3 regions of the Neorhizobium puerariae genome follow, and region 3 is predicted to be linked to each of the others. Evidence: predicted binding sites of a transcription regulator. Region 3 holds the regulator's gene; each other region holds the start of a gene.
What was found. The regulator PhoB, encoded in region 3, activates phosphate uptake and scavenging genes when phosphate is short. The targets are predictions, from matches to a motif close to TGTCATNNANCTGTCAT.
Positions count from the first base shown of each region.

Region 1: the regulator PhoB is predicted to act here: its motif matches at 2,341-2,357, upstream of ACFFP0_RS19650 (esterase-like activity of phytase family protein).
Region 2: the regulator PhoB is predicted to act here: its motif matches at 2,764-2,780, upstream of ACFFP0_RS17495 (PhoX family protein).

Region 1 is NZ_JBHMAA010000024.1:19,694-23,829, reverse strand. It holds gene lon (endopeptidase La) at 1-1,729, shown strand, start outside; gene hupB (DNA-binding protein HupB) at 1,941-2,216, shown strand; gene ACFFP0_RS19650 (esterase-like activity of phytase family protein) at 2,410-4,136, shown strand, end outside.
Region 2 is NZ_JBHMAA010000018.1:176,066-180,201, reverse strand. It holds gene ACFFP0_RS17505 (sigma-54-dependent transcriptional regulator) at 1-1,217, shown strand, start outside; gene ACFFP0_RS17500 (sensor histidine kinase) at 1,201-2,574, shown strand; gene ACFFP0_RS17495 (PhoX family protein) at 2,868-4,136, shown strand, end outside.
Region 3 is NZ_JBHMAA010000015.1:198,378-202,513, reverse strand. It holds gene ACFFP0_RS14250 (GcrA family cell cycle regulator) at 1-353, shown strand, start outside; gene ACFFP0_RS14245 (PACE efflux transporter) at 556-993, shown strand; gene ACFFP0_RS14240 (NAD(P)H-dependent oxidoreductase) at 1,006-1,659, opposite strand; gene phoB (phosphate regulon transcriptional regulator PhoB) at 1,880-2,563, opposite strand; gene phoU (phosphate signaling complex protein PhoU) at 2,589-3,302, opposite strand; gene pstB (phosphate ABC transporter ATP-binding protein PstB) at 3,347-4,136, opposite strand, start outside.

The DNA of each region.
Region 1 (4,136 bases), on a different contig from region 3:
TTACCTCAACGAGCAGATGAAGGCGATCCAGAAGGAGCTCGGCGACGGCGAGGAAGGCCGCGACGAGATGGCCGAGCTGGAGGACCGCATCTCCAAGACGAAGCTCTCCAAGGAGGCCCGCGAAAAGGCGGACGCCGAGCTGAAGAAGCTGCGCCAGATGAGCCCGATGTCGGCGGAAGCGACCGTCGTGCGCAACTATCTCGACTGGCTGCTCGGCATTCCGTGGGGCAAGAAGTCGAAGATCAAGGCCGATCTCAACAATGCCGAGAAGATCCTCGAACAGGATCACTTCGGCCTCGACAAGGTCAAGGAGCGGATCATCGAGTATCTCGCGGTCCAGGCCCGCGCCACGAAGATCAAGGGCCCGATCCTGTGCCTCGTCGGTCCTCCGGGTGTCGGCAAGACCTCGCTCGCCCAGTCGATCGCCAAGGCGACCGGTCGTGAATATGTCCGCATGGCGCTCGGCGGCGTTCGTGACGAAGCCGAAATCCGCGGTCACCGCCGCACCTATATCGGCTCGATGCCCGGCAAGGTCATCCAGTCGATGAAGAAGGCGAAGAAGTCCAACCCGCTCTTCCTGCTCGACGAGATCGACAAGATGGGCATGGATTTCCGTGGCGATCCGTCCTCGGCCCTGCTGGAAGTACTGGACCCGGCGCAGAACTCGACGTTCATGGACCACTATCTGGAAGTCGAATACGACCTTTCGGACGTGATGTTCATCACCACGGCGAACACGCTGAACATTCCCGCGCCGCTGATGGACCGCATGGAGATCATCCGCATCGCCGGCTATACGGAAGACGAAAAGCGCGAGATCGCCAAGCGTCACCTTCTGCCGAAGGCGATCAAGGAACATGCGCTGCAGCCGAACGAGTTCTCCGTCGGTGATGACGCCCTGATGGCGATCATCCAGCAGTACACCCGCGAGGCAGGCGTCCGTAACTTCGAGCGCGAACTGATGAAGCTCGCCCGCAAGGCGGTCACCGAGATCATCAAGGGCAAGACGAAGTCAGTCGAGGTCACCGCCGCCAATGTCCACGACTATCTCGGCGTTCCGCGCTTCCGCCACGGCGAAGCCGAGCGTGAGGATCAGGTCGGTGTCGTCACCGGTCTCGCCTGGACGGAAGTCGGCGGCGAGCTTCTGACGATCGAAGGCGTCATGATGCCCGGCAAGGGCCGCATGACGGTAACCGGCAACCTGAAGGAAGTGATGAAGGAATCCATCTCCGCGGCGGCGTCCTATGTCCGTTCGCGCGCGGTCGATTTCGGCATCGAGCCTCCGCGCTTCGACAAGTCGGACATCCACGTCCACGTTCCCGAAGGGGCGACCCCGAAGGACGGTCCGTCGGCCGGTGTCGCCATGGCGACCGCGATCGTCTCGGTCATGACCGGCATTCCGGTCTCCAAGGATATCGCGATGACCGGCGAGATCACGCTGCGTGGCCGCGTGCTGCCGATCGGCGGTCTGAAGGAGAAGCTGCTGGCGGCCCTGCGCGGCGGCATCAAGAAGGTTCTGATCCCGGAAGAAAACGCCAAGGACCTGGCGGAGATTCCGGACAACGTGAAGAACAACATGGAGATCGTTCCGGTCTCGCGCATGGGTGAAGTCATCAGGCATGCGCTTGTCCGCCAGCCGGAACCGATCGAATGGGACGGCACGGTAGAGACGCCGGTGATCGCCACCGTCGAAGGTGTGGACGACGTCGGAGCCGCCGTCGCACACTGATTGACGGCTTGACGGGCCGCTGGTCCGGCCATGTCAAATTGAATATCCACCGAAAAAGCCGGCCAAAAGCCGGCTTTTTTTGTGAAAACCGCCGTATACCCCTTGTTTTTCAGGCGATTGCGGAGCTTTTGGGTTGCCAAGGCGTGACGCCAAACTATTGTCTGCGCCGAAATACATGAGTCGTTCCAAAACCGCTGAAAGGGGTGGAAACATGAACAAGAACGAATTGGTATCTGCAGTGGCCGAAAAAGCCGGTCTCTCCAAGGCTGATGCCGCATCTGCTGTTGATGCCGTTTTTGAGAGCGTACAGGCTGAGCTGAAGAAGGGCGGCGACGTTCGTCTCGCCGGCTTCGGCAGCTTCTCCGTTTCCCGTCGTGAAGCATCCAAGGGCCGCAACCCGTCGACCGGCGCCGAAGTCGACATTCCGGCACGCAACGTGCCGAAGTTCTCGGCCGGCAAGGGCCTGAAGGACGCAGTCAACGGCTGAGGCATCGCCCGTCGTAACCTGTAGCAGTCTCAATAACGGAAAGGCCTGGGTTTCCCGGGCCTTTTTTTGCATCCGGCGGTGGGTGCGATCCGCATGGTGAATGCCGCCGCATTCAACGGAAAATTGTCATCTGCCTGTCATGGACGTGGCCCACAAGCCATCTGTTCGTTTCAAGGACAGGAGGGGCTTTCCCATGACGTTTTCACTTCGCGCCGCCATGACTGCGGCGCTTCTGGCATCGGTTGCCGTACCGGCCAGTGCAGAGCAGGTTTTCAACCGCATCGCATCCTTCCCGGTTGCAAGCAATCTTCCCGCGGACAAGGACAAGAAGACGACCACGTCGGCCGAGATCGTCACGGCCAGCGAAGACGGCAATACGCTCATCTATTCCGACAGCCCGCTCGGGGCGATCGGCTTCATCGACATCACCGACCCCAAGGCGCCCAAGGCTCTCGGTGCGCTGACCTTCAAGGGTGAGCCGACTTCGGTCGCCGCTGCCGGCAAGAAGGTCCTCGCCGCCGTCAACACGAGCGAGAGCAAGGCCAAGCCCTCGGGCATGCTCGCCGTTGTCGACATCGCCTCGAAGAAGGTCGATCTCACCTGCGATCTCGGCGGTCAGCCCGACTCGGTCGCCGTTTCCAAGGACAGGACCTTTGCCGCGATCGCCATCGAGAACGAGCGCGACGAAGAGGTCAATGACGGCGCCATCCCGCAGATGCCGGCCGGCGACCTCGTCATCCTGTCGCTGAAGGACGGCGTCGCCGATTGCGCCTCGATCAAGCATGTCGCATTGACCGGCCTTGCGGAAATCGCGCCGGAAGATCCGGAGCCGGAATTCGTATCCATCAACGATGCCGGCGAGATCGCCGTCACGCTGCAGGAAAACAATCATATCGCCATCATCGACAGCAAGACGGCCAAGGTCGTGGCGCATTTCTCCGCCGGCAAGGCCGATCTGGAGGGAATCGACAACAAGACCGACGGCCAGCTTTCCTTCACCGGCAAGGCCGAAGGCGTGCTTCGCGAGCCCGACTCGGTCAAGTGGCTCGACAACAACCGTCTCGTCGTCGCCAATGAAGGCGACTGGAAGGGCGGTTCGCGCGGCTTCACCGTTTTCGACCGCACCGGCAAGGTCGTCTACGAGTCCGGCGCCTCCCTCGAACGCGAAGTCGCCCGTATCGGCCATTTCCCCGAACATCGCGCCAAGTCGAAGGGCATCGAGCCGGAGGGCCTGGAAGCGGCGACGTTCAACGGCCAGAAATACTTCTTCGTGCTTTCCGAGCGCGCCTCCGTCGCCGCGGTTTACAAGGACACCGGCGCCGAGCCGCAGCTCGTGCAGATCCTCCCGTCGGGCATATCTCCGGAAGGCGCTGTCGCCATTCCGGGCCGCAACCTGTTGGCGACCGCCAACGAAGCCGATCTCGGCGAGGACGGCCTCGCCCGTTCGCATGTGATGATCTATGCGCTTGGTGACGGCCCGGCAGCCTATCCGACGCTGGTCTCCAAGGATGTCGACGGCAAGGTCGTCGGCTGGGGCGCGCTGTCCGGCCTCGTCGGCGATGCCGAGAAGGACGGCATTGTCTACGCCGTCAGCGACTCCGTCTACGGCATGCAGCCGTCGATCTTCACCATCGACACGACAAAGAAGCCGGCCGAGATTGTCAACGTCGTCCGCGTGACCCGCAACGGCCAGCCGGCTCAGAAACTCGATATCGAGGGCATCGCGCTCGATGGCAAGGGTGGTTTCTGGCTCGCTTCCGAAGGCGATTCCGCCAAGCTCGTCGGCCATGGCCTCTACAACGTCAACGCCAAGGGCGAGATCAAGGCCGAGATCGGCCTGCCGGCGGACCTGCTCTCGGGCGAAACCCGCTTCGGCTTCGAGGGCGTGACGACTGTCGGCTCCGGTGACGACCTGACGCT
Region 2 (4,136 bases), on a different contig from region 3:
TCATCATTTCCGGCTATACCGATTCCGGCGACATCATCGAGGGCGTCAACAACGCGGGTATCTATCAATACATCACCAAGCCCTGGAATCCCGACAAGCTGATCGACTGCGTGCGCGAGAGCGCCAATCTCTGGCGCCTGCAGCACGAAGTCGCCGACATGCGGATCGAGGTGAAGCCGGCGAGCGATGCGCTCAGGAAGGTCATCAGCGATCGTCGCCGCAACCAGGGCCATTCCTTCGGCTTCGACCGCATCGTCCACCAGGGCGACAGTCCGCTGGTCGATTCCATCGCGCTTGCCCGACGCGCTGCGCGCTACGACGTCTCGGTTCTGATCACCGGTGCCTCGGGGACGGGCAAGGAACTTCTCGCCCGCGCGATCCATCAGGAGTCTGGGCGCGTGGACAAGCCATTTGTGGTCGAGAACTGCGGCGCCTTGCCCGACGAACTTCTCGAAAGCGAATTGTTCGGCTGCAAGAAGGGCGCCTATACCGGTGCCTACCAGGACCGCATCGGCCTCTTCGAGCTCGCCGACAGCGGCACCATCTTCCTCGACGAGATTGGCGAGACCTCTCCCGCATTCCAGGTGAAGCTGCTGCGCGTGCTGCAGGAGGGCGAGATCCGCCCGCTCGGGGCGCAGCGGCCGCGCAAGGTCAGCGTCCGGGTGATTTCCGCCACCAACCGTGACCTTCTCGCCGAGGTCGCCGCCGGCCGGTTCCGCCGAGACCTCTATTACCGGCTGGCGGCCTTTCCAATCCACATGCCGGCGCTCAGAGACCGGGCCGGCGACATTCCGGCCATTGCCGCGCGGATGCTCACCCAGATCAACCAGTCGTTCAACCGCCAGGTGCCGGGCTTCCACCCGCGTACCCTCGACCTCATGACGGCCTATGTCTGGCCCGGCAATGTGCGCGAGCTCCACAACGAGATCCAGCGGATGACCGTGTTGTCGGACGACAATTCGCCGCTCCCTCCCGAACTTCTGTCACCCGCCATCCGCGACGGCGAAATGGCGCCGGCTGCGGCATCCGACGGCGCGCGGCGTCAGTTGAAGGATATCGTCGCGGAGATCGAGAGATCGGCGATCGAGGCGGCTCTTGCCCGCCATGACGGCAATATCAGCCGTAGCGCGGACGAACTCGGCTTGTCGCGTGTCGGATTGCGGAGCAAGATCGAGCGCTACGACCTGAGGCGCTATCGCGATGACGAAACTGACTGACAAGACGGAACGCCCGACCAGCGAAAACCTGATCAGCAAGATCTCTCTTCCCGAGGTCTTCGCGCTCGACGGTTCGAGCGAAGGCATGTGGGTCGACGTCATCCACCGTATGGACGAGGTCTATTCCGAGCTGCTGCGCAACGAGACGGATCTCGAGCGCAAGAACGCCGAGCTCGAGGAGGCGAAGACCTTTATCTCCAGCGTCGTGGCGTCCGTCTCCGATATCCTCATCGCCTGCGGCAGCGACGGGGTGATCCGAAAGGTCAATCCGGCGTTTCTAAGCCTGATCGGAAACTCGGAAGCGGCCGTCATCGGCACGCGGATCTTCGATTACGTGGTCGAATCCGACCGCAAGGAGGCCGGGAGGCTGATGAGTGCCGGCCACGAGGGCAGGGTGCTGGAAGGCGATTTGCATTTCCGGGCCGCGGGAGGGCATGAGAAATGCCTGGCGATGCGTTGCTCCGCCTTGTTCGACGGCCGTCGCCGGCGTTTCGGCGCAGTGCTGACCGGGCGACCGATCAGCGAGTTGCGTCAGGCCTATCAGGCGCTCCACCAGGCGCATCTCGAACTGCAGCAGGCGCAACGCGAGCTGGTCGAACAGGAGAAGATGGCAAGCCTCGGCCGACTGGTTGCCGGCGTGGCGCACGAACTCAACAACCCGATCAGTTTCGTCTACGCGAATATCTATACGCTCGACCGCTATCGCAAGAATCTCGTTTCCTATCTCAACGCCATCCATGACGATTCCCGTGGCGAAGACGTCACGGACCTTCGCAAGCGCCTGAAGATCGATGCAATCCTCGCCGATATCGCGCCGCTCCTGGAAGGCACCATAGAAGGCGCCGACCGTGTCAGTGACATCGTCAAGAACCTGCGACGTCTGTCGTTCAGCGAGAGCGGCAAACGTCATGCCGTGGATATTGATCGGGTGCTGCGCAATTCCGCTCAGCTTGCCATCCGCGCAAAGAATTCGCGCGCCAAAGTGACGATCGACAGTGAGCCCGGCTTGTTGGTGGAGGCGCATGAGGGGCAGATTCACCAGGTTGTGGTCAATCTGATCGACAATGCGCTCCACGCGGTCGCCCATCGCCCCGATGGAAAAGTCGACCTCAGCGCGAAATCGCAGGGCGGCATGGTCGAGCTCATCGTCAGCGACAACGGCCGGGGGATACCCGAGGAAGAGCGAGGAAAGATCTTTGAGCCCTTCTTCACGACCAAGGTGGTCGGCGAAGGCACCGGTTTGGGTCTCTGGATAACCTTCAACATCGTTCAGGACTACGGCGGCGAGGTTACTGCCGGCGCCAGCAGGGATGGCGGGGCGGAATTCCATGTGCGCCTGCCCGCCTTGCGGTCGTGAGCAGGGCTGAATCCGATGGGTGGCGCGACCGCGCGAATGTGCTTCGCGCCGGTCGGGGCTTGGACTGGCCATCGTCAATGCGATAGCAGACCATATTGAAGCCGGTCGACGTCGTGTCTCGTTCTGGAAGGAGCGAGGGCGTTGAGGTGCGCGTACGCTTGCCGGTCGCCTGAGAGCCGCGCTCACATGTGTCATTAAAGCTTCAAATGATCTGCCTAAAGCAGGCGTTGCCGGGTATGCGGCGCTTGATCTGCAGCATGCTTTATCGAAACGCATCACAATCAGGAGTCGATATGTCCAACCGTCAGAAGACGAGGCCGCGCCCCAATCCGCGCCGCGCATTCGCAGAAACCTACGGAGAGGTGCTGGCCACCGGCATCGAGCGCCGCAGCGTGCTGACCGGCCTGCTGGCGCTGGCGGGCAGCTCCGTCGCCATGCCGTTCCTTGGCGGCGAAGCCAGGGCCGCCGACACCTCCACGCTCAAGTTCACGGAACTCAAGCGCGTGCGCGACCGCGAGGACCACTGGCCGGAAGGCTATGGCCGCCAGATCCTGGCGCGCTGGGGCGACGCGCTGTTCACGGACAGCCCGGCCTTCGACGTGGCCAAGCTCGACGGCAAGGCCGCCGAACGTCAGTTCGGCTACAACAACGACTTCACCTACTACATGCCGCTGCCGTTCGGCTTAGACAGTTCCGATCACGGCCTCATGATCGTCAGCCACGAATATGCCACGCCCTTCCTGATGTTCCCCGGCCTGAAGGACGAGGACTATCGCGAGAAGCTGACCGACGACCAGATCCGCGCGATCATGGCGGCCGTCGGCATTTCCGTCTTCGAAGTGCGCAAGGCCGGCAACAAATGGGAAATCGTCCTTGACGGCAAGCTCAACCGCCGCATCCACATGGGCACCGAGATGGCGATCTCGGGGCCTGCCGCCGGCGACGACCGCCTGAAGACCAAGGCCGATCCGGCCGGCAGGACGGTGTTCGGCACGATTTCGAACTGCAACGGCGGCATCACACCCTGGGGCACCATGCTTTCCGGCGAGGAAGGCTCTATGGACGTGTTTGCCGGAGACTTCAAGACGCTGGCCAATCAGGAACTCGTTGAGCGCCAGGGCTGGGACGAGGAAGACAACGACATCTACGGGGTCGGCCGGATCGAACCGCGCTTCCGGTTCGAGGAGGAGCCGAACGAGTGGATGCGCTTCGACTGGGTGGTCGAGATCGACCCGCTCGATCCGACGGCAAAGCCGGTGAAGCGCACGGCGCTCGGCCGGTTCACCCATGAGGGTGCGCAGTGCGCCGTGGCTCCCGATGGCCATGTCGTGGTGTTCATGGGCGATGACGACGACTTCGAATATCTCTATCGCTTCGTCAGCCGCGATCCGTGGAACCCGAACGACCGCGCCGCCAACCGGGACCTGCTCGACAACGGCACGCTCTCGGTCGCGAAATTCTCGAGCGACGGCACCATGCAGTGGTTGCCGCTCGTCGCCGGAGAGGGCCCGCTGACGGCGGAAGCCGGCTTCGGGAACCAGGCCGACGTCGTGCTCAACACG
Region 3 (4,136 bases):
CGGCCAAGCGCACCACATCCGCGCCCCGGGCTCCGAACTACGCGTCCCGGGTTGCCACCCGGACCGTCGCTCGCGCCGTTGGCGCGACCGTGATGAAGGAAGAGGTCGAAATCGAGCATTTCGAGGAGATGGAATACGTACCCGCCGCCAACGTGGTGGTGCCGATTTCCCGTCGCCTGGCGCTGACCGAACTCACCGAACGCACCTGCAAGTGGCCCGTGGGCGATCCGCTCAAGGACGATTTCCATTTCTGCGGCTGCGAATCTCCGGATTCCTCCCCCTATTGCAGCTACCATGCCCGGCTTGCCTACCAGCCGGTGCACGACCGCCGCAGGACGACCGTACGGGTCTGATCCGGGCTGCCGACAGAACAGGATCGAAAGCGGGCTCCGGCCCGCTTTTTTGTTGGACATGGCTGCCATGCCGGTTTGACCTTGCCTGTCCGCGCCCGAATAGCTATCTCCATATCCGCGAGGACGACCTCCCCCAATCCGGGCAGAAACTCCGGGACGACCCGGAACAGACGAAGAGCTCGCCGGCTCTTGGGGAGTCATCATGCGTACGACACGCGACCGTATCCGCCACGCCATCAGCTTCGAACTGATCGGCCTTGCCATCGTCACACCGCTCGGCTCTTTCGCCTTCGGCATGCCTGCCGCCGATATCGGCGTGGTCGGCCTGGGGTCAGCCACGCTCGCGACCGGCTGGAACTATGTCTACAATCTCGGCTTCGACCACGTCATGCAGCGGATGACAGGCAACACCCGGAAAAGCCCTGCCGTCCGCGTGGCGCACGCGGTTCTGTTCGAACTGGGCCTGCTGATCATTCTCCTGCCGCTGATCGCCTGGTATCTCGGCATCGGCATCCTGCACGCCCTTGCGATGGACCTGTCCTTCGCGCTTTTCTATGTGGTCTACGCCTTCGTCTTCAACTGGGCCTACGACCGGCTTTTCCCGCTGCCGGAATGGCAACAGGAAGCGCAGGCGCACTGACTACCGAATAGATCAGGACTGGCGTTCCCGGATCGCTTCCGCAAAGCGCTCGCGGCCTGGAAGGATGTTCCGCCTGGAGTCCCGCTTCAGGCCGCCGGCCGAGGCTGCAGCCCGCCCGATCTCCCGCATCCAGTGGTCGAGCTTGCGCGCCGCGCCGCCGCGGCGTGTGGCGCCGAGCTTGAAGAAGCGAAGCGGACGAATGCCGCAAAAGCCCAGGACCTGGTATTTCAGGCGCCGCGTGACGGGATCGCCATAGACCCAGCGCAGATACCAGGGCGGGGTGTCCATGGTGATGATGACATCGGCGGAGCGCCCGGTGAGCAGGCGATCCCACAGAAGATCCTCGCGATGATATCTGAACGTGAAGCCCGGCAACAGAAGCCTGTCCAGCAGCCCCTTCACGGCCGCCGGTTCGGCTCCCCACCAGAGCGGGAAACCGAACACCAGATGATCGCAGGCGTCGAGCGCTTCCGCCACCCTTTCGAGATCGGGCTCCCAGGGCTGATCGCCGGCATAACCGCGGTGGAGGACCGGGTCGAACGACAGATCGCGCACGGCAAGACGCGTCACCGAGACAGCGCCTGCCAGCGTTTTTTCGTAGTGGTCCAGAAGAGCCCCGAGAAGCCGCCCCTCATCGGGATGGCCGTCGATGATCAGTACGTTCATGGCTACGCTCCGAGGTTGCCCTGAAAGCAGCCTACGGCATCGGCCCGAAAATCGGAATCGATTTTCGGAAAGCACGATGCGTCGATTCAATAGGGTAGAGCGTCCTTGGTGCGTCCTTTCGGACGCATGGCGCTCTAGGGCCGGGAGCCATTCAAACGCCAGAAGAAATACTCCGCGCCAGACGCGCCACCTGGGCGCGGCCGGCCGCCGACGAAGTCAGTCAGGCTTCCATCGAATATCCCGCGCCGCGAACGGTGCGGATGACATCCTGCATGTTGGAGAAGTTGAGCGCCTTGCGCAGGCGCCCGACATGCACGTCGACAGTGCGTTCGTCGACATAGATATCGTGTCCCCAGACGCCGTCGAGAAGCTGCGAACGCGAGAAGACACGGCCGGGCGAGGCCATCAGGAACTCCAGGAGACGGAATTCCGTCGGGCCGAGGCGGACCTCGCGGCTCTTGCGATGGACGCGATGCGTCTCACGATCGAGCTCGATATCGCCGCAACGCAGGACGCTGGACAATACTTCCGGCCGGGCTCGACGCAGCATCGCCTTGACGCGGGCCATCAGTTCCGGCGTCGAGAAAGGCTTCACGACATAGTCGTCGGCACCCGTGGCAAGGCCGCGAACACGTTCGCTCTCCTCGCCCCGGGCCGTCAGCATGATGATCGGCAGGCGTTCCGTTTCCGGGCGCATGCGCAACCGCCGGCAGAGCTCGATGCCGGAAACGCCGGGCAGCATCCAGTCGAGGATCAACAGGTCCGGCGTGCGCTCCTGAAGCCGGATCTCGGCCTCATCCCCCCGCAGGATTGTCTCCACATCGTAACCTTCGGCTTCGAGATTGTAGCGAAGAAGCACGCTCAGTGCTTCCTCATCCTCCACGACCGCGATTTTTGGCAGCATTCTGGCCTGCTCCGTCAGCATTCCGTCATTCGGTGATCGCGCCGAGCGTATTCGACGTATCGTCCTTCGGACGCTCGCCTTCCGGCTGGGCGCCCGTCGTCATGTAGTAGATCGTCTCGGCGATGTTGGTGGCATGGTCGCCGATACGCTCGATGTTCTTGGCGCAGAACAGGAGGTGCGTGCAGGTGGTGATGTTGCGCGGGTCTTCCATCATGTAGGTGAGGAGTTCGCGGAACAGCGACGTATACATCGCGTCGATTTCCTCGTCGCGGATGCGGATCGCCTCGGCCTTCTCGGCCGAACGGCTGGCATAGACGTCCAGCACTTCCTTGAGCTGCACGAGCGCCAGGTCGGAGAGGTGCTCGATACCGCGGGCGAGCTTGCGCGGAACGCCGGTGCCCTGAACCGCGATGACGCGCTTGGCGGTGTTCTTGCCAAGATCGCCGACGCGCTCCAGGTCGGATGCGATGCGCAGCGTGCCGACGATCTCGCGAAGGTCGGACGCCACCGGCTGGCGGCGGGCGATCGTGACGATCGCCTTGTCCTGGATCTCGCGCTCCGCATGATCCAGGATCACGTCGTCGGAGATGACCTTCTGGGCGAGAGCGGAGTCGGAATTGACCAGCGCCCGCACGGCGTCCGAGCACATCTGCTCCGCAAGGCCGCCCATTTCGGAAATGCGGCGGATCAGGTATTTCAGTTCTTCGTCATAGGCCGACAGAATATGAGTCGATGCCATTTTCTAATCCTCGAAAAGTGAAACCAGGCAGCGCGGACGGCCGATCAGCCGAAGCGGCCCATGATGTAATCCTGGGTGCGCTGGTCATCCGGATTGGTGAACATCTTGTCCGTGTCGTTCTCCTCGACCAGCTGGCCGAGATGGAACATGGCGGTACGCTGCGAAACGCGCGCGGCCTGCTGCATCGAGTGCGTCACGATGACGATCGTGTAGTTGGCGCGCAGCTCGTGAATGAGCTCCTCGACCTTGGCGGTCGCGATCGGGTCGAGCGCCGAGCAGGGTTCGTCCATGAGGATGACCTCCGGCGAAACGGCAACGGCGCGGGCGATGCAGAGACGCTGCTGCTGGCCGCCGGAAAGCCCGGTGCCGGATTCATTCAGGCGATCCTTGACTTCCGTCCAGAGGCCGGCGCGCTGAAGGCTGGCCTCCACGATCTGGTCCATGTCCGACTTGTTCCTGGCGAGGCCGTGGATGCGCGGACCGTAGGCTATATTCTCGTAGATCGACTTCGGGAACGGGTTCGGCTTCTGGAAAACCATGCCGACGCGGGCGCGCAGTTCCACGACGTCGATCTGCGGATCGTAGATATCGTCGGTGTCGAGCGTGATCCGGCCGGTGACGCGGCAGTTGTCGATCGTGTCGTTCATGCGGTTGAGCGTGCGCAGGAAGGTCGACTTGCCGCATCCCGAGGGGCCGATGAGCGCCGTCACGGTGTTTTCGCGAACGTTGAGGTTCACGTCGAAAAGCGCGCGCTTTTCGCCGTAGTAAACCGAAACGTCCTTACCGATCATCTTGTAGGAAACGTCATTCATCTTCTGGTCCAGCGCCTTTTCA